Regions from separate parts of the Labrys methylaminiphilus subsp. lupini genome, predicted to be linked through region 1. Evidence: predicted binding sites of a transcription regulator. Region 1 holds the regulator's gene; the other holds the start of a gene.
What was found. Region 1 encodes PhoB, which activates phosphate uptake and scavenging genes when phosphate is short. Its sites were predicted from a motif close to TGTCATNNANCTGTCAT; they were not measured.
Positions count from the first base shown of each region.

Region 2: a site for PhoB is predicted at 4,089-4,105, ahead of ACN6KF_RS01480 (YdcH family protein). Genes of this name have one in related genera too.

Region 1 is NZ_JBMDIH010000001.1:3,718,949-3,728,552, reverse strand. Features, by position in the region: gene ACN6KF_RS17650 (RNA polymerase sigma factor) at 1-1,109, shown strand, start outside; gene ACN6KF_RS17645 (hypothetical protein) at 1,128-1,865, opposite strand; gene phoB (phosphate regulon transcriptional regulator PhoB) at 2,006-2,707, opposite strand; gene phoU (phosphate signaling complex protein PhoU) at 2,721-3,440, opposite strand; gene pstB (phosphate ABC transporter ATP-binding protein PstB) at 3,476-4,303, opposite strand; gene pstA (phosphate ABC transporter permease PstA) at 4,300-5,142, opposite strand; gene pstC (phosphate ABC transporter permease subunit PstC) at 5,154-6,158, opposite strand; gene pstS (phosphate ABC transporter substrate-binding protein PstS) at 6,331-7,377, opposite strand; gene ACN6KF_RS17610 (ATP-binding protein) at 7,621-8,940, opposite strand; gene ppk2 (polyphosphate kinase 2) at 9,141-9,604, shown strand, end outside.
Region 2 is NZ_JBMDIH010000001.1:331,177-340,780, forward strand. Features, by position in the region: gene ACN6KF_RS01460 (ABC transporter permease) at 1-512, shown strand, start outside; gene ACN6KF_RS01465 (ABC transporter ATP-binding protein) at 533-1,612, shown strand; gene ACN6KF_RS01470 (creatininase family protein) at 1,654-2,478, opposite strand; gene ACN6KF_RS01475 (DUF6600 domain-containing protein) at 2,573-3,736, opposite strand; gene ACN6KF_RS01480 (YdcH family protein) at 3,896-4,075, opposite strand; gene ACN6KF_RS01485 (YdcH family protein) at 4,443-4,667, shown strand; gene gcvA (transcriptional regulator GcvA) at 4,736-5,656, opposite strand; gene ACN6KF_RS01495 (hypothetical protein) at 5,787-6,074, shown strand; gene ACN6KF_RS01500 (DUF1013 domain-containing protein) at 6,275-6,994, opposite strand; gene ACN6KF_RS01505 (DUF1444 family protein) at 7,317-8,180, shown strand; gene ACN6KF_RS01510 (DUF1192 domain-containing protein) at 8,195-8,386, shown strand; gene ACN6KF_RS01515 (TetR/AcrR family transcriptional regulator) at 8,409-9,005, opposite strand; gene ACN6KF_RS01520 (MFS transporter) at 9,117-9,604, shown strand, end outside.

The sequences.
Region 1 (9,604 bases):
CGGCGGCTTTGGAACATTGGCCGGCGGGCAGTGTGCCCGCCAATCCCGAAGCCTGGCTCCTGACCGCGGCCCGGCGCCGGCAGATCGACGCGGCCCGCCGCGCCAAGCTGCGCGGCGAAAAGGCGGACGAGGTCATCCGCCATGTCGAGGCCCTCGCCTCCGAGCAGGCCGAACAGCCTGTCATTCCCGATGAGCGCCTGCGCCTGATGTTCGCTTGTGCTCATCCCTCGCTCGATGCCGCCGTGCGCGCGCCCTTGATCCTGCAGACGATATTGGGGTTCGACGCCGGCGCGATCGCCAGCGCCTTCCTGGTTTCACCTGCGGCGATGAGCCAGAGATTGGTGCGGGCCAAGCTCAAGATCAAGCAGGCCGCCATCCCCTTCCGGATCCCGGAACCCGACGAGTTGCCCGGTCGTCTCGAAGCGGTACTGGAGGCCGTCTATGCCGTCTATGCCGAGGGCTGGGCCGATCCCGAAGGGGCGCAGGCCCGCGAGCGCAATCTGTCGGTGGAAGGCATCTGGCTCGGCCGGTTGCTGGTCTCGCTCCTGCCCGGCGAGCCGGAAGTGCTCGGCCTGCTGGCCCTGATGCTGCATGCCGAGGCGAGGCGGGCTGCACGCCGTAGCCCGGTCGGCGACTATATCCCGTTGGAACAGCAGGATACCACGCGTTGGGATGCCGCCCTGATCGAGGAGGCTGAGGCTTTGCTCGCCAGGGCCGGGCAGGCGCGACAGATCGGTCGCTATCAGCTCGAAGCCGCGCTGCAATCGGCCCATGCCAATAGGCGCATCTGCGCGACGACGGACTGGGCCGCGATCGTCACGCTGTATGAGGCCTTGGTACTACTGACCGCGTCCCCCGTCGCTGCCATCAACAGAGCCGTGGCGCTCGCCCGTCTTGCGGGACCGCAAGCCGGATTGGCCGGGCTCGACGAGGTCGCCAGCGACAGGCGGATCGCCGATTACCAGCCTTATTGGGCTGCACGCGCGGACTTGCTGGCCCGCGCCGCAAGGCAGGAGGAGGCCCGCAACGCCTATTCGCGGGCGATCGGGCTGGAGAGTGATCCCGTCATCCGCCGTTATCTGCAAGGGCGCCTGGCGGCTCTGGGCTGATATCGGCGCCTGCAGAAGCTATTGGGGATAGCGGCCATTGAAGGGCGGGGCCTCGATCCACCATTGCGGTGTATAGGCGCGCTTGATCGGGCAACGGATCAATGTGTCTTCATCGAGCCACAGCTGCCGCTCGGGGGCGGGGGTCATCACGATGGTTTCCGCCGTGCCGGAGCGGCCGCTTCGCAGGGCCTGGTCCTGCGCCGGCGAGCTGCCGCATCGAAGCTGCAGCGTCGCCTGGAACTTGGCGCTGGAAGGCTCCTCGCCATCGGCCTCGATGACCGCGCAATATTTGCCGTAGAGCTGGATGGCAGGACCGGCTGCCCGTAGAAGCTGCACGGAAACCCGGTTGCCTGGCGTCGCCCCCTGCTTGTCGCAGCCATCGTCCTGCAAGGCATAGATGCCGTCGGCATAGTTGCCCGCCTTCTGGGCATAGGACATGCGCGTGGCGGGCGCGCGTCCGGCCTGCCTGACGGACAAGACGGTCCTGATCTGCCTGCTGCCATCGGGTGCGACCTCCACCATGGCCTCGACCTCGCATCGCGAGCCTTCCTTGCAGATACCGGCGACCTGCTCCTGCATGTCGCTGTCGGCTGCGATGAAGCAATCCTTGCCGATATAGGAGCCCGCCAAGCCGGAGCCGGTACCGAACTCGCCCGAACACAAGGTTTTCTTGAGCTTGGCCGCTGCGGCATCGCTGGGAAGCAGCGCCAACGAACTGGCAGTCAAAAGCGACGCGACGAGCAAGGAACGGATCATGGCAACCCCGGCATTTTCTTTGGCAAGTCGTCTTATCGCAAGCCTCTGAAATCGCCTAGATCGGGCGAGTACCGGGTACGTGATGCGACAAGGCCGGCGGCGAGCCGCCGGCCTTGGTGTCGGGCGATGAAATATCCGTCCTAGGCCTGCTTGGCGAAGGTCTCGTCGAAGGAATAGCCGGCGCCGCGAACCGTGCGGATCGGGTCGATCTCGCGCGTGCGGTTCATCGCCTTGCGCAGTCGCCCGACATGCACGTCGACCGTGCGCTCGTCGATGTAGACGTCGCGGCCCCAGACGCTGTCGAGCAATTGCTCGCGTGCGAACACGCGTCCCGGCGCCTGCATCAGGAATTCGAGCAGGCGGAATTCGGTCGGGCCGAGGCGGATCTCGCGATTGCCGCGATGAACGCGCTTGGTCTCGCGGTCGAGGGAAATGTCACCGGCCTTGAGCAGGGAGGCGACGTGATCGGGCTTGGCCCGACGCAGCAGAGCGCGGACGCGGGCCGAGAGTTCCGGCACGGAGAAGGGCTTGACGACATAATCGTCGGCGCCGGTGGCCAGACCCCGCACACGCTCGGTTTCCTCGCCACGCGCCGTGAGCATGATCACGGGCAGGCGCTCGGTTTCCGGCCGCATGCGGATGCGCCGGCACAATTCGATACCCGACAACCCCGGCAGCATCCAGTCCAGCAATACCAGATCCGGCACGCTTTCGCGCAGGCGGATCTCGGCATCGTCACCGCGCGCCACACTGTCGACCTCATAGCCTTCGGCTTCGAGATTGTAGCGCAGCAGCAGGGTCAATGCTTCTTCGTCCTCGACGATCAGAACCTTGGGAGGCATGGCCTATCCCTTGTTACTTAGCCGGCACAGGAAGGTCGACGAGATCGGTGCTGTTGTCCGCCTTGGGCCGCTCGCCGGCCGGCGATTCACCGGTCACCAGGTAATGCACCGTCTCGGCGATGTTGGTGGCATGGTCGCCGATGCGCTCGATGTTCTTGGCGCAGAACAGCAGATGGGTGCAGAAGCCGATATTGCGCGGATCTTCCATCATGTAGGTCAGCAATTCGCGGAACAGCGAGGTGTACATCGCATCGATCTCGCCGTCCGAACTCCAGACCGAGAGCGCTTCTTCGACATTGCGCTGGGCGAAGGCGTCGAGGACCTGCTTGAGCTGCTCGAGCACCAGGTCAGCCATATGATCGAAACCGCCGAAGAGCTGGGCCGGCTGCGCATGGCTGTGGATGGCGACCACGCGCTTGGCGACGTTCTTGCCGAGGTCGCCGATGCGTTCGAGATCGTTGGCCACCCGCAGGGCCGAGACGATTTCGCGCAGGTCGAGTGCCAGTGGCTGGCGCTTGGCGATGACCAGGATAGCCCGGTCCTCGACCTGGCGCTGGAGCTTGTCGATCGCCAGATCGAGCTCGATCACGGCCTTGGCGCGCTGGGTGTCGCGCTTGAGCAGGGCTTCGACGCTGTCGGCTACGCTCTTCTCTGCATAGCCACCCATTTCGGCGATCATGTTGCGCAATTCGCGCAATTCCTGATCGAAGGATGTAACGATGTGGTCGGACATGCCGCCTCCAAATGAATTCGACGCTGGCCGAGGGATCAGCCGAAGCGGCCGGTGATGTAATCCTGTGTACGGCTGTCGTTCGGGGTGGTGAACATCTTGTTGGTCTGGCCGACCTCGATGAGGTCACCCAGATAGAAGAAGGCCGTCACATCCGCGCAACGCGCCGCCTGCTGCATATTGTGCGTGACGATGACGATGGTGAAGTCCCGCTTCAATTCGTCGATCAGTTCCTCGATCTTGGCGGTCGAGATCGGATCGAGCGCGGAGGTCGGCTCGTCCAGCAGCACGACTTCGGGCTTCACCGCGATGGTGCGGGCGATGCACAGGCGCTGCTGCTGGCCACCGGACATGCCGAGCGCAGAGGCGTGCAGGCGGTCCTTGACCTCGTTCCACAGGGCGGCCTTGGTCAGGCACCATTCGACTCGGCTGTCCATTTCCGCCTTGGAGATCGACTCATGCAGGCGCACGCCGAAGGCGATGTTGTCATAGATCGACATCGGGAAGGGCGTGGGCTTCTGGAACACCATGCCGATGCGGGCGCGCAGCACTGCCGGATCGATCTCCTTGCCGATGACGTTCTGACCATCGAGCAGCACGCGGCCCTTGGCAGTCTGGCCCGGATAGAGGTCGTACATGCGGTTGAGCACGCGCAGCAGGGTGGACTTGCCGCAGCCGGAAGGGCCGATCATGGCCGTGACCTGCCGGTCGATCATGTCGAGATTGATGCCCTTGAGCGCATGCTTCTCGCCATAGAAGAAGTCGAGATTCTCGACCTTGAGCTTCACGGCGGCGGCTGGATTGGCGATGGGGCGTTCGGCAACCGCGATGGAGGCTTGTGGAGTAGCGGACATGGGATCACTCATTTCTTGGGAGCGAGCACGAAGCGGGTCAGAATATTGAGCGCCAACACGCCGGCGGTGATGAGGAGGGCGCCGCTCCAGGCCACCGAGACGGCCTTGGGGTCGGGATAAGGCGCGAGCTGGTAGATGGCGGCCGGCAAGCTGGCAAAGGCATTGCCGAGGTTGAGCGACCAGTTGGAATTGCCGAAGGCTGTCAGCAGCAGGGGTGCGGTCTCGCCGGCGGCGCGGGCCAGGGCCAGCAGGATGCCGGTGACGATACCGGTGCGGGCCGAGCGCCAGGTCACGGAGGTGATGACCTTCCACATCGGCGACCCCAGCGCGAAGGCGGCTTCGCGCAGGCTGATCGGCACCAGGGCCAGCATGTCCTCGGTGGTGCGCACGACCACCGGCAGGATGATGATGGCGAGGGCGACCACGCCGGCCCAGCCGGAGAAGCCGCCCGTCGTCACCACGATCATCTGGTAGACGAACAGGCCGATCAGGATGGACGGCGCCGAAAGCAGGATGTCGTTGATGAAGCGCACCGCGTCGGCGAACTTGCTGCCGCGCCCCGCCTCGGCGAGGAAGGTGCCAGCCATGATGCCGATCGGCGCGCCGATGAGGAGGGCGAGCAAGACCATGGCGAAAGAGCCGACGATGGCATTGCGCAGGCCGCCATCAGCCATGTCCTTGGTGAAGAGGTCCAAGGTCAGCGAGGGCAGGCCCTCGCGCAGTAGGGTGTACAGGATCCAGGCGAGCGCCAGAAGGGAGATCGCGGCAAAGCCGATGGAGACGACTTTGTAGGCGTAGTCGAGGGCACGACGGCGGGCGAGGCGGGCGTTGCCGTGGGCGAGATGGGCCATGATGCTCTCCCTTACTTGGCGTTGCTGCGCACGAGCATGCGGGAGATCGCAAGCACGATGAAGGAAATCACGAAGAGCACGAAACCGAGCTCCAGCAGCGACTGGCTGCGCAGCGAGCCGGCAGGCGCGTCGGGAAATTCGTTGGCGATGGTGGAGGCGATGGTCGCCCCCGAGGAGAACAGCGATGCCGATATGCGGTTGGCGTTGCCGATGACGAAGGTCACGGCCATGGTCTCGCCGAGGGCACGGCCGAAGCCGAGCATCACGGCACCGACGAGCGCGGTCCGGCCATAGGGCACCGAGACGTTGCGGAAGACCTCATAGGTGGTGGCGCCGACGCCATAGGCCGATTCCTTCAGCATGGCGGGCACGGCTTCGAGGATCTCGACGAACATCGCGGTGATGAAGGGAATGATCATCAGGGCCAGGATGATGCCGGCGGTCAGCATGCCGGCGCCGTTGGTGGGGCCCTTGAACAGATAGCCGAGCACCGGCACATGCGAGAGGACGGAGATGATCGGCGGATAGATCGTCTGGGCCAGGATCGGCGCCACGATCAGCGAGCCCCACATGCCGAAGATGATCGAGGGCACGGCCGCCAGGAGCTGGATGGCAATGCCGATCGGCCGCCGCACGCTCTGCGGCGCGATCTCGGTCAGGAAGAAGGCGATGCCGAAGGACATCGGCAGGGCGATGATCAGCGCCAGCAGGCCGGTGAACAGCGTGCCGTAGATCATCACGCCGGCGCCGAATTTCTCGGTAACGGGGTTCCAGGCGGTTGACCAGTAGAAGCTCGGCCCGAAATGGGCCAGCGCCGGCCAGCCGCCATAGAACAGCAGCACGACGATCGAGCAGAGCAGGATAAGCACGAGAGAGCCGCAACCATAGAGGGCGGCCTTGAAGATGGGATCCAGGTTGGCGCCAGGAACCGTCTTGGCGCCGGGCGAGGGAGAACCCTGCGCGACCTTTGCAGCCGAGTTGGATGCGTCCAGCGAGGAGTCGGCTATGGCGCTCATGGCGATATTCCGGCCTGTGTTTCGACGGGAGCAAACCGCGTTTAGACGAAAACGCTGGTTTGCTCCGATTCTTTGGTTCGACGCGTCTTTGTGCTTCCTGGCGATTCCGCCAAATCGCAAAACGCTTTTGGGAAGACGACCCGGCGCAAGGTTGCGCCGGGTCGCGTTCAACTTATTCGTAGACAGCCTTGCCGTCGGCAGCCTTCACTTCGCTCTTCCAGGCCGTGCGAACGGTGTCGATGACGTCCTTGGGCAGCGGGATGTAGTGGAGCTTTTCGGCGGTGGCGGAGCCATCCTTGTAGGCCCAGTCGAAGAACTTCAGGACTTCGGCGGACTGCTTGGCGTCCTTGGGATCCTTCGGCAACAGGATGAAGGTGGTGGAGACGATCGGCCAGGAGGTCTCTCCACCGACATCGATCATGGAGACGGCGAAGTCCTTGGCACCCTTCCAGTCGGCCTTGGAGGCGGCGGCCTGGAACGCCGGAACGGTCGGCTTGATGACCTTGCCGTCCTTGTTCTGGAGCTGCGTGGTGGTCAGCTTGTTGTTGGCAGCATAGACATATTCGACATAGCCGATGGCGCCCTGGGTGTTCTTCACCGCACCAGCGACGCCGTCATTGCCCTTGGCGCCCGAGCCGGCCGACCACTGCACCGAGGTGGCGGCGCCGATGCCGCTCTTCCAGTCGGGGCTCACGGCAGAAAGGTAGGACGTGAACACATAGGTCGTGCCCGAGCCGTCGGCGCGGTAGACCGGGGCGATGTCGAGATCGGGGAGTTTCACATCCTTGTTGAGCTCGGCGATCTTCGGATCGTTCCACTTGGTGATCTTGCCCTGGTAGATGTCGGCAATGATCGGGCCGGTCAGCGTGAGCTGGTCGGTGGAAACACCTTCGATGTTCACGATCGGAACGATGGCGCCGATCACGGTCGGGAACTGCAGCAGCTTGGCGGCAGCCAGCTTGTCGGTGGCCATCGGGGCGTCGGAAGCGCCGAAATCGACGGTGCGGTTGGTGATCTGGGTCTGGCCGCCGCCCGAACCGATCGCCTGATAGTTCAGCGCGGTGCCGGTCTTGGCTTTGAAATCGCTGCCCCAGGCATTGTAGACCGGGGCGGGGAAGGTGCCGCCGGCGCCGGTGATGTCGGCGGCATAGGCAGCAGTGGCAGCGATCGTGCTCGACAGGGCTACTGAAGCGGCGAGCGCAAGAAAGGAAAGCTTCACGGTCTATCTCCGTTGTTCTCTGGACAGGGCACGGCGACCGTTCACCGGTCGGCAATCCTGTCTACGTCGCGACTCCTAAAAGCCGGCAGCAACGGTTCTATGACAGTTCGACTATCGTTTTATGACATTTATAATTGTTATATTTCAATATGATAGGGGAAATGTTGCGATGTCGCCAAAAAGGACGCGACGCAATTGTAAAAAGTCCCGGAAACACCGGCGGCATCATATAGACGCGCCTTCTCAGCCGATCTGATCGATCCGGACCGAGAAAGTGCTGCCTTCCCCGGGCGCGCTTTCGATTCCGAGCCGGCCGCGATGGCGTGCCACGATGTGCTTGACGATGGCAAGGCCGAGGCCGGTGCCGCCCTTCTCGCGGGATTTGGCCGCGTCCACCCGGTAGAAGCGCTCGGTCAGGCGCGGCACATGTTCGGCCTCGATGCCCGGACCGTAGTCGCGCACCGTCACCACGGCCTCGCGGCCCTTGCCCTGCGTCTTGGGCAGCGAATCGATGACAATTTCGACCTTGCCGCCGGACGCGCCATATTTGATGGCGTTCTCGACCAGATTCTCGAAGACGCGGATCAGCTCGTCCCGCTCGCCGCGAACCTCCAGCGTCGGGACGCGCTTGTCGAGGCTGAGCGTGACGCCCCGGTCCTGGGCGAGGGGACCGAGCGTGTCGGCGACATGGCCGACCACGGCGCTGAGTTCGACCGGTTTGTCGGGCTGGACATGGGCATTGAGTTCGATGCGCGAGAGCGACAGGAGATCGTCGATCAGCCGGGACATGCGATTGGCCTGGGAACGCATGATGTCGAGGAATTTTTCGCGCGCGGCGACGTCGTTGCGCGCCGGGCCCTGCAGGGTTTCGACGAAGCCGAGCAGGGAAGCCAGCGGCGTGCGCAGTTCATGGCTGGCATTGGCGACGAAATCCACCCGCATCTGCTCGACGCGGTGGCGTTGGGTGACGTCGCGCAGCACGATTACCACGAAGGCGGTGCGCCCGCTCTCGCCCGCAATGGTGGAAATCTGCGCCTCGACGACACGATCGATCGGCACGCGCTCGGAATATTCGATCTGCCGGCTGGCCCCGGTGTCGAGGGCCGAGCGGATGGCATCGACCAATTCCGGCACGCGCAGCGCATAGGTCAGGGCTTCGGAAATACGCAGATTGGGGACGATGTCACGGGCGCGGCGATTGAAGTAGCGAACCGCAAGCTCCGAATCGAGCACGATCACCGGGTCCGGGATGGCCATCACCAGATCGTCGAAGGAGGGCTTGCCGCCGCTTTCGGGCAGAGGGGGCCTGATGCTGCCGTCATGTCCGCCGGTCGAGGGAAGGGTACCCGTGGCCGCGACGATCATGGCGAAGATGAGCAGACCATGCCAGGGATTGGCGCCGTCCCACAGCACCAGGGCGGTCAGCAGCAGCGCGATCGAGAGCACCAGCCAGCGGCGGCCCCAGATGCGGTTCAGGATGTTTCGGTTCGAGCCCACCGGACCAGCTACACCGCTCCAGGCCAATTTCGTCAAGAGCCAGGAGCGTTCCATCACCATCGACATTGCGGCTTTCCATCCAAGGCGTTTTGCGAATTGACGGACTCATCTCGAATCGCAAAGACGTGTCCAACCAGAGAGCCAGAGCAAAAGGGTGTTTCTACTAGAACGCGCTTTGCTCTGGGCATTGTGGAAATCGTTCATGCTGGCAATGTAGACAGAGCGATGACAGTTTCACGACGATCGTGCGGATTTGGAGAGGTTCCATGACAAAGAAGGCGGGTAAGCAGGCGGACGAAGCGCTCATGAAGGCGATCGCCGGGTTTCGTCTCGATGATCTCGACCTGCCCCCGGAGATCGACGACGCCGCCTTTCGTTCGGGCAATTACCCGCATAAGGAAAAGCTGAAATCCAAGACCTATGAGCGGGACCTGCGCGCGCTGCAGATCGAGCTTCTCAAGGCGCAGACCTGGGCGAAGGCGCAGGGCGAGCGCGTGGTCGTGATCTTCGAGGGGCGCGACGCCGCAGGCAAGGGCGGCGCCATCCACCGCTTCACCCAGCATCTGAGCCCGCGCGATGCCCGCGTGGTCGCGCTGTCGAAACCGACGCCCACCGAGCAGGGGCAATGGTATTTCCAGCGCTATGTCAGCCAATTGCCGACCAAGGGCGAGATCGCGATCTTCGACCGCTCCTGGTACAATCGCGGTGGGGTCGAGCCGGTGATGGGGTT
Region 2 (9,604 bases), 3.4 Mb from region 1:
TGGAGTTCGTCACGCTGCTGCCGCTGGTCATTCCGGCAATCATCATCGTGTTCGGCTATATCCGCATGTTCAACTCGTCGTCCTGGCTGCCTTTGACCGATAGCGAATGGACCACGGACCTCCTGCTTACCTTCGGCTATGTCGTGCTGGCGCTGCCCTATATGTACCGTTCCGTCGATGCAGGCCTGCGCGCTATCGACGTCAAGACGTTGACAGAGGCGGCCCAGAGCCTGGGTGCCAGCGGTTTCACCATCCTGTGGCAAGTCATCCTGCCGAACATTCGCTCGGGCGTGCTCAGCGGCTCCTTCATCGCTTTTGCTATCGTCATCGGCGAATTCACCTTTGCCAGCCTGCTCAACCGGCCGGTCTTCGGTACTTATCTGCAATTGATCGGCGCGAACCGGGCCTATGAGCCCTCGGCGCTCGCCATCGTTGCCTTCATCATCACCTGGGCCTGCATGGGCCTGCTGCAATTGGTCGGACGCTCGCGCGGCGCCCGGCCGGCACGCTGAAACTGCTACTGGAGGTCAAGATGTCCTTTCTCGAGATCACCGGGCTGCAGAAGAGCTTCGGCGCCAACCAGGTGGTGAAGCGTTTCGATCTGTCGGTCCAGAAGGGGGAATTCATCACCCTGCTCGGTCCCTCCGGCTGCGGCAAGACCACGGTCCTGCGCATGGTCGCCGGTTTCGAGTCGCCATCCGCCGGCTCGATCCGCATGGACGGCAAGGAAATCACCGGCCTGGCGCCCAACCAGCGCAATGTCGGCATGGTGTTCCAGGCCTATGCCCTGTTTCCCAACATGACCGTGGTCGAGAATATCGGCTTCGGCCTGAAGATCGCCAAGAAATCCCAGTCCGAGATCGACGCCCGCGTCAAGCAGATGCTGGAGATGATCAAGCTGCCGCAGATCGCTGATCGCTATCCCTTCCAACTCTCCGGTGGCCAGCAGCAGCGCGTGGCCCTGGCGCGCGCGATTGCGGTGCGCCCGAAGATCCTGCTGCTGGACGAGCCGCTCTCGGCGCTGGATGCCAAGATCCGTGTGTCCCTGCGTGACGAGATCCGGGTGCTGCAGCAGGAACTCGGCATTACCACCTTGTTCGTCACGCATGATCAGGAAGAGGCGTTGTCGATGTCCGACCGCGTCGTGGTGATGAGCGCCGGGCAGATGGAACAGGTCGGCACGCCCTTCGAGATCTACAATTTCCCCAAGACGCGCTTTGTCTCCTCTTTCGTCGGTACGCTGAATTTCCTCACGGGCAAGGTCGTCGATGCCGCTGCCGGGCGCTTCTCGGTCGATGGGCAGGAGGTGATCACCAGCCGTGGCCTGCAGGGTGCCAGCAATGGTGAGACGCGCACGCTGGCCTTGCGCCCCGAAGCCGTGGTGCTGGGCACCGGCGGCGAGGGGCGCAATAGCCTCACCGGTCGCATCGAGCTCGTCAGCTTCCTCGGCTCGATCGTGCGCATCCGAGTGCGCTTCGACGAGAACGTGGTCTCGCTCGACACCTTCAACAATCCGGGTGCCCCGCCCCCGCAGATGGGCGAGGACGTGACGGTGTCCTTCGGCCGCGGTGATCTGCAATTGCTGGAAGAGGTCGAGAAGGTCGCGGCCTGAGGGCTGCATCCTTCTCTCCTTGCGGGAGAAGGATGCAGCCCTCATTCCTTGAGCGGCCCGTTCCTCAAACGTGAAAGATCGAAGTCCCGGATATCCCTGAGCAGGTCGACCAGCGCCTGGGCGCCGAATTCGGCCGAGAGTTCGCCATGTTCCGGCGTTGCTTTCCCAGCATCGCCCGCCGCGCCCTCGGGGCGGATGTCCTGGGCCATCCAGCCGAAGCCGCCGGGACGGCCGGTGCGCAGATATTTGAAGGTCTGCTCCATTTCGTAGGTGACCGGACGGAAGTCCTTGGCCTTGTCCATGCGCACGAGGTCGGGCTGGAAGGCGAGCATCAAGGCTGTCTCGATCTCGCCGGCATGGATGCCCAGGCGCGTCTCGTCATCCGAAAAGGCGCCCTTGGGGTAGCCGAACATGTGCCAGGAGGTGAAGGCGACCAGCATGCTGTGGCGCACGCGCAATTCGCGGGCCACGATATCCATCGCCGCCATGTTGCCGCCGTGGGAATTGACGATCAAGAGCTTGCGGATACCGGCCCGGTGCACGCTTTCGCCGATCTCGACCCAGGCCCGGATTACAGTTTCGGCCGAAAGGCTGAGGGTGCCTGGGAATTCCAGATGTTCGTTGGATTTGCCGATGGTCTGGATCGGCAGGAAGGTCGCGGGAATGTCGGCGGGAATCAGCGGGATGGCGCGGTCGAGATAGCCCTGCATGATCATGCTGTCCACGCCAACCGGCAGATGGGGCCCGTGCTGTTCCACGGCGGCGATCGGCAAGACGGCGATCCAATCGGCGGTTTCGCCGGTGCGGAAATCCTCCGTCGTCATCTCGAACCATTGGCGGCGGGGCAGGGAAGCGGAGGCGGGCATGATCGATTCCAGGAAAAGGGATGCCCGAACCATACAGCCGCGGGGCGCCATTACAACGCCCCGCTGCATTCTCGGTCCGGCCAGCCGGTGCCTGCTACCAGACTTGCTGGCCGCGATAGGGGCCGGGCGGACGGGGTCTACGATAACGCTGGCCGGAATTGGGTGAAGTCGGATTGTTGGAGGGCGTTACCACCGGGCCCGGCGGCGGGTAGCGAGGCGGCCTCTGGACCACGGGGCCATCATTCCAGACAGGTGGGCGGCGGCGGGCCGGTGGGCTGTAGATCGGTGGCTCGTCGACATAGTCCGGCGCAGGATAAATCCGCCGCCTGCTGCGCGGGGCTTCCGGCGCATCGACCCGGCGCAGGTCGCGCCGTTTGGCATAGCGGGGCGGAGGTGGGCTCCAGGACTTGAAGCGGGGGGCTGCCGGCGTCGGCAAGGCGATGGGCGTGACGGCTGGCGCTGCTGGCGGCGGCGCGCAGGCAGCAGCAAGGCTGTCACCGACGGTCAGCGAGGCGGCCGAGGCGGCGGTATTGAGCCAGAGCAGCCATTCGCCGAGAAACTCAGCCGGCCAGGGCGCAACCGGGCCGGTGTCGTAGTCGATGACGGTTGCAGGCGGCGGCAGCACGAACACGGCAATGCCGCGCACGATCTTGATGCGTGTCACCGGGGCCGAGCCGACGAAGGTGCCGACTGGCACCGCCGAAGCTTCACCCTCACAGCGATTGCCGAGCTTGGCCGTCTCGATGAAGGTCCATTGCCTGTCCACGTTGAAATTGGCGAGGCTGATTTCCTGCTGGTCGGTTGCGGGCGGTGTCGGTGCCCATCCGGTCCAGTCGCCGCCGCCGCGCCAGATTACCCAGGCGGGGCTCCATTGCGTGCCGGGTATCCAGACCCAGCCATTGCTGCCGTCCGAGGCCCAGCGGCCGTAATGATGGATGATCTTGCCCCAGACGGTGGGATCGTCATAGGTCCAGCCGAAATTGCGGTCATAGACCCAGCGGCAGGCCGGATAGGGGTGCCAGCCAGCAGGCACCACCGAAGGCTTCCAGACCTCGCCATAGCGTTCGGAATAGATGTATTGGCCGTAGCCCGACAGCACGGTCTTGAATTCTTCGAGGCTGGGAGCCTGCGCCTGGATGGCGGCGACGGGCGCGGCCCGCGCCCGGTCCGCGAATGTGGCTGTAGTAGGCAGGATGGCACAGGCCAGCAGGAAGGAAGAAACGAGGCCAATCCCCAGATGGCGTGTCGTGCCGGCCATAGCAAACCCCTCCATGGGTTATTGCTTCGATCACGGCCGATGATGAACCTGTTTGGGGGAGCCGTCCGTATCAATTGGCACAAGGTGGCCACAAAATGAAACCGCCGGTACCGGATTTTGCTCCGGTCCGGCGGTCAGAATACACCAGCTTCGACTGGTTCAGTGCAACCTCTCGGTGCTCTTCAATCTTGCAATTTCGTCTTTCAGAAGGAGTTTCTTGCGCTTCAGCTCTGCGATTTTGAGGTCATCCGAGGAGGGATGAGCCAGTGCGATGGTGAGTTCTGTTTCGAGAGCGTGATGTTTGCGCTCCAGTTCGACCAAATGCGACTGCACAGGCATTAACGGCTCCTTGTGTCACAGTTCCGACATTCAACGTTCTCACGAAACGGTACGCATGTCGAAGGAAAATCGTGGATTCTCGCCGTGAATCGATTGTGCAAAGCAACAATAAATTTAGTCAGAACAATAGCTTACCGCACGGTAATGCAGTGTGGAAGAGCCAAAAAGAATGCTGGATCAAAGGCCTAGGAAGGGCTTGTGAAAGTTGTCCGGCAAGCTTTGCCAAACGGGTGTAAATAGATGGCGATATCTTGCCGCAGCGCTTGCGGGCGAGAAATCGGCTCGGCATAGTTCGGCACCGTGCCCGAAGGGGCATGGGGCGGCAGGACGGTCCAAATACCGAGGCTGCCATTCGGAATGGAAGGGTATGGGCTTGTCAAATCCACTCACCGAGGAGGAGGAAGCCGCGATGATTGCGGAGCTGGGGCAGTTGCGCCAGGAACACCGCGATCTCGACTCCGCGATTGCCGCTTTGGAACAGGTGGGAACTCCCGACCGTCTGCAGCTTCAGCGCCTGAAGAAGCGCAAGCTCCATCTCAAGGACCGCATGTCCCTGCTGGAGGACCTGCTGACGCCGGATATCATCGCCTGACGCTTTTTTGCGTCACCGGCATTGCCCGGGGCGCGGGTCACGATAGGGCGTGCGCGCGAACTGGGCCGTCAGACGGCCTTGCCGCTGGCGATCTCGGCCAGCACCCAGTCCCGGAAGGCCTTGATCATCGGCTTGTCCGCCTTTGTCCGCGGTGCCACCAAATGATAGGCGAATTCCGGCGCGATCTTCAGCGACAGGTCGAAGGGGCGCACCAGCCGGCCCGCCGCCAGATCATCGCCGACCAGGCTGGTGTTGCCGAGCGCCACACCCTGGCCGTCGACGGCCGCCTGCAGGGTCATGATCGACTGGCTGAAATGCAGGCCGCGTATCGGGTCGGGTTTGTCGGCCTTGGCGGCCATCAGCCACATGCGCCAATCCGGCCACATCGAATCCTGGCTGTGCCAGTCGAGATGGATCAGGGTGAAATATTGCAGGTCGTTGGGCTCTCGCAGAGGAATGGGTCCATGCAGAAGCTGCGGACTGCAGATCGGAAAGACGTCCTCGACGAACAGGCGGTCCGAGCGCAGGCCGGCATAGGCGCCACGGCCGAAGCGGATGGCGACGTCGACTTCCTGGCGGCTGAAATCGGCGAGCGTATCGGAAATATCGATGCGCATGTCGATGTCGGGAAATTGCTGGCGGAAGCGCGGCAGGCGCGGCACCAGCCATTTGGCCGCGAAGGATGAGCCGGAAGAGACGGTGAAGCTCTTGCGCTGGGTGGTGTTGGCGGCCCTGTGCAAGGCTTCGTCGATGGTGCGCAGGGCGCCGCCGGTCGCTTCGAGCAGTTCCTCGCCTGCATGGGTGAGCTTCATGCTGCGGCTGGTGCGAAAGAACAGCCGGGTGCCGAGGCGGTCCTCGAAAGCGCGGATCTGGCTGCTGACGGCGGCGGGGGTCACGTCGAGCTCGATCGCGGCCTTGGCAAAGCTCAGATGACGAGCGGCGACGGCAAAGGTCCACAATGCACCGAGGCCAGCTCCCGATCTGCTCATGCCCTACCTGTGATCATCAAGTTTTTGTTGATGGTGAAGAAAGGTTTGCTCCATTGATAATCTAGCATAAAGCATTGAAAATAGGAAACATATCGCAAGAGCGTATTTACGTTTTGTTGAGGGTACGAGTATGTCGAGCGTCGAATTCCACGAAGATGAATGGGGCCGGCATTGGAGCTATGCCCCGGCTCTGCACGGGACGCAGGTGCGCCTGCACTACTCGATCGCCGCCATTCTGGTCGAGGGGGCCACATCCTTCGTCGAAGCGATCTCCGCCGGCCTGGCACAGCTCAGGGGGCAGGATCAGACAGTCGCGATGGGGCATCAGCGCGACGTTTATGGCGATGACGATGTCCCGCCGATCCGCTATGCCCGCTATGAGGGCGTGCGCGACGAGTTCGGTCGCCAGCTTCCATAAAGGTGATGTTCCTGGATTCTATCGGATGACAAGAAAGGGCGCGATCACCGATCGCGCCCTTTCTTGTTGCCGGTATTAGGTCGCAACGGGGCCGGGAAAGCACGGCTGAAGCCGGCTGCCAACCTCCACAAGCAAAAGGGCTTTTCCGTGCTGGCGAAAAAGCCCTTTCAAGTGATGGATCTGAGCAGGCCGCCTGGCGCTCAGTCGTCCTTCTGCTTGATACCCTTGAGCTTGGCGAACACGTTGGCGACGTCCAGCTCGTCCTCCTCTTCTGCCTGGCGCGGCGTGTTGCCGAGCGAGGCGAAGGGATTGTCTTGCCTATGGCCGCGATCAGCCGTCGGTCCGGTGGTGATTTCGGCGGGCAGCAGCGTGGCGCTCTCGGGCTCGGGCGGCCGATCCTTGGAGGCGCGGGCGACTTCGAAGTCGAGATCGATCTGGGTACAGAGGCCGAGCATGACCGGATCGGCCGGGGCCAGCTGCGCGGTGTTCCAATGGGTGCGATCGCGAATGGCGGCGATCGTCGTCTTGGTGGTGCCGACCAGACGCATGATCTGGGCGTCTTTGAGTTCGGGATGGTTCTTCACCAGCCAGAGAATGGCGTTGGGGCGATCCTGGCGCCGCGAGACCGGCGTATAGCGCGGGCCCTTCTTGACCTTGGCGATGGCGATCTTGACCTTCGGCTCGGCCAGCCGGAGGCGGTGATGGGAATCGCGCTCGCCGCGGGCGATTTCCTCGCGGGTGAGCTGGTTGGCGATCACGGGATCCTGGCCCTTGATTCCGGCCGCAACCTCGCCGTCGGCAATACCCTTGACCTCCAGCGGATGCAGTTTGCAGAACTCGGCGATCTGGTCGAAGGTGAGGGCAGTGTTCTCAACCAGCCAGACGGCGGTGGCCTTCGGCATCAGCGGGGCGGTCGACATTGGCATCTCCTCGGAAAGCATGAGCCCGCTGCCGCCTCGCTCCAGCCTCCTGGAACGAAGCCCGACGCGAGCTGATTGTCGGGATTCATACCTCATATAGTCGTCGTTCGCCCGAAAGGGAAGCCTGTTGCACCGCTTTCCCGCCAGGATTGTCGACAGGGAGCCATCCTGGCTATGGTGATCCCCTCGGTGCGGGCAGGTGGGAGCGGACGGAATTTGCAGGATATCAAACATTGGCAGAGTTTTCTGGCGCGACGCATCCGCGGGCCGCACCGGAAAACTCTGCTTAGACGGGATCGGACGCCGCCGGGTGATGGAAGCGATGGTGGGCCTTGTGGTTGCCGGTGTCCCGGTCGCGGCGGTGGGCGCTCCCGAGAGCTTTCGCGAGGAAGTGGTCAGCCTGCTCCGCCGGCACCGGCCCGCTTTGAAATTCACTCTGCCCGGCGATGACCCCGAGAGCGTGCATGTCAAGGTCGGCGAAGATACTAAGCAGGTCTATCTCGGCAATCTGCAGCGCCAGCTCGGCACGGCGCGGGGGGCGGACCGGGAGAGTCAAATCCTTGCTTTCTTCGATGGTATCCTGGCCGTCCGGCCCGCCGATGACGACGAGCGCAGGCACTGGCAGGATGCGCGTGCAAAACTGCGCCTGCAGATCGTGCCTATCGAATATCGCCAGCAGGCCAAGGAGCTGATCTCGCGCGATCTGACGGCCACGGTGGTGATCGCCTATGCGCTCGATCAGGGTGAGCGCTATTCCCTCGTTACGACGGATGATCTGAAGACATGGGGCGTCAATGCCGACGCCGTCCACGAAGCAGCCTTGGCGGGGTTGGAGGCCGCCTCCGGCGCGCTGGCGATCGGGGCCAAGAAATCGGCGAGAGGCCGGGGCGCCTACGCGACCATTCTGACCCAGGATGGCTATGATGCCGCCCGCCTGCTGCTGCCCTCGATCCGGCAAAGGCTGCTGAAGGCGCTGGGGAGCGACCTTGTGATCGCCGGCATTCCCAATCGGGATTTCATGGTGGCCTGGACGCCCGACTTTTCGGCAAGGGCTGATTTTGCCGCGAAAGTGAGCGAAGATTCCAAGTCGCGCTCACATCCGCTCACGGACGAGCTTTTTGTGCTCGATGCCAATGGGTTTAGAATGGCGACGACGGCGGAACTCGCCGAGCAGCGCCGTATTTGATGTGAGGAGACGAAATGGCGATTTTCGACGAAGAGCCGCGAAAGGTGCCGGTGGCACATCAGATCGGGCAGGACCTCTCGACCTTGTCGCTGCATGAGCTCGACGAACGCATCGCGGCCCTGAAACAGGAGATGGTGCGCCTGGAGGAAGCCAAGGCCCGCAAGGCAGCCTCGCTTTCGGCAGCGAGTGCCTTCTTCAAGACTTGAGCCTGTAAGCCAAACCCGCCGTTCAGGCGGGGTGACGCAGGAGGCCGTTCAGCAAGGCATGAAAGGCCTTCACCGCCTGCTTGGACGCCGCCTGTGGATCGGCCGCATTGGCGATCCATTGCGAGGCATGCCAGGTGGCGCCATTGACCAGCCGGGCTGCGGCCTCCGGGTCGACATCGGCAAGAACACCGTCCCGCTTCAGCGCGGCCAATGTGGCACTCATCGAGGCGATGCAGCCATCCTGGCTCGGCCATTGTGAGGGATCGCCGAGGAAGGCCGGGCCGTCGCGAAACAGGATACGCTGGATTTCGGGCTCCAACGCCATCTCGATATAGGCCGAGCATTCGGCGACGAAACCCTGCCAGGGATCTTCAGCCTGGGCCGAAACGGCAGCGAGCCGCTTGGACATCTCGGCGTCGAGTTCCGTGATCACCGCCGCGAGCAGGCCCTTCTTGTCGCCGAAATGGTGATAGAGAGCGCCGCGCGTCAGGCCGGCAGCCGCCGTGAAATCATCCATCGACGCTTCCGCATAGCCGACCGTGCCGAAGGCGGCGCGTGCCGCGGCCACCAGCTTGGTGCGGGTCTCGGCGATCATTTGTGCTCGCGGTTTACGGGCCATGTCCTCTCCTTTGCATACACCGCGTATATTAGTTGACATACGAGACGTATGCAACTATGCCGAATACATACGTTGCGTATGTCAGCGCAACCTTTTCCCTTGGAGTGCCCGATGTCCAATCCCTACAGCCTGATCTTCCGAGCGCCGGGGGCAAAGGCCTTCGCGGCTGCCGGTTTCCTGGCGCGCCTGCCACTTGCGATGGTGACCATGGGTATCGTTGCCATGATCTCGCAGACCCACGGCGAATATTGGCTGGCCGGCGCCGTCTCGGCGACCTTCGCCCTCGGCAATGCCTTCATGTCTCCGCAGATCTCCCGCCTGGTGGACCGTCACGGCCAGAGCCGCGTCCTCATTCCCGCGACGAGTCTGTCGGTTGTCGCCTTCTCGGTTCTGCTCCTGGCCGCGCATTTCCATTGGCCGGCATGGATCTTGTTCGTTGCGGCCCTGTTCGCGACCACCATGCCCAGCATGCCTGCGATGGTCAGGGCACGCTGGTCGGAGCTCTATCGCGATACGCCGCAATTGCACACTGCTTTCGCCTTCGAATCGGTGGCCGACGAAGTCGTTTACATGGCTGGATCCATCCTTTCGGTCGGGCT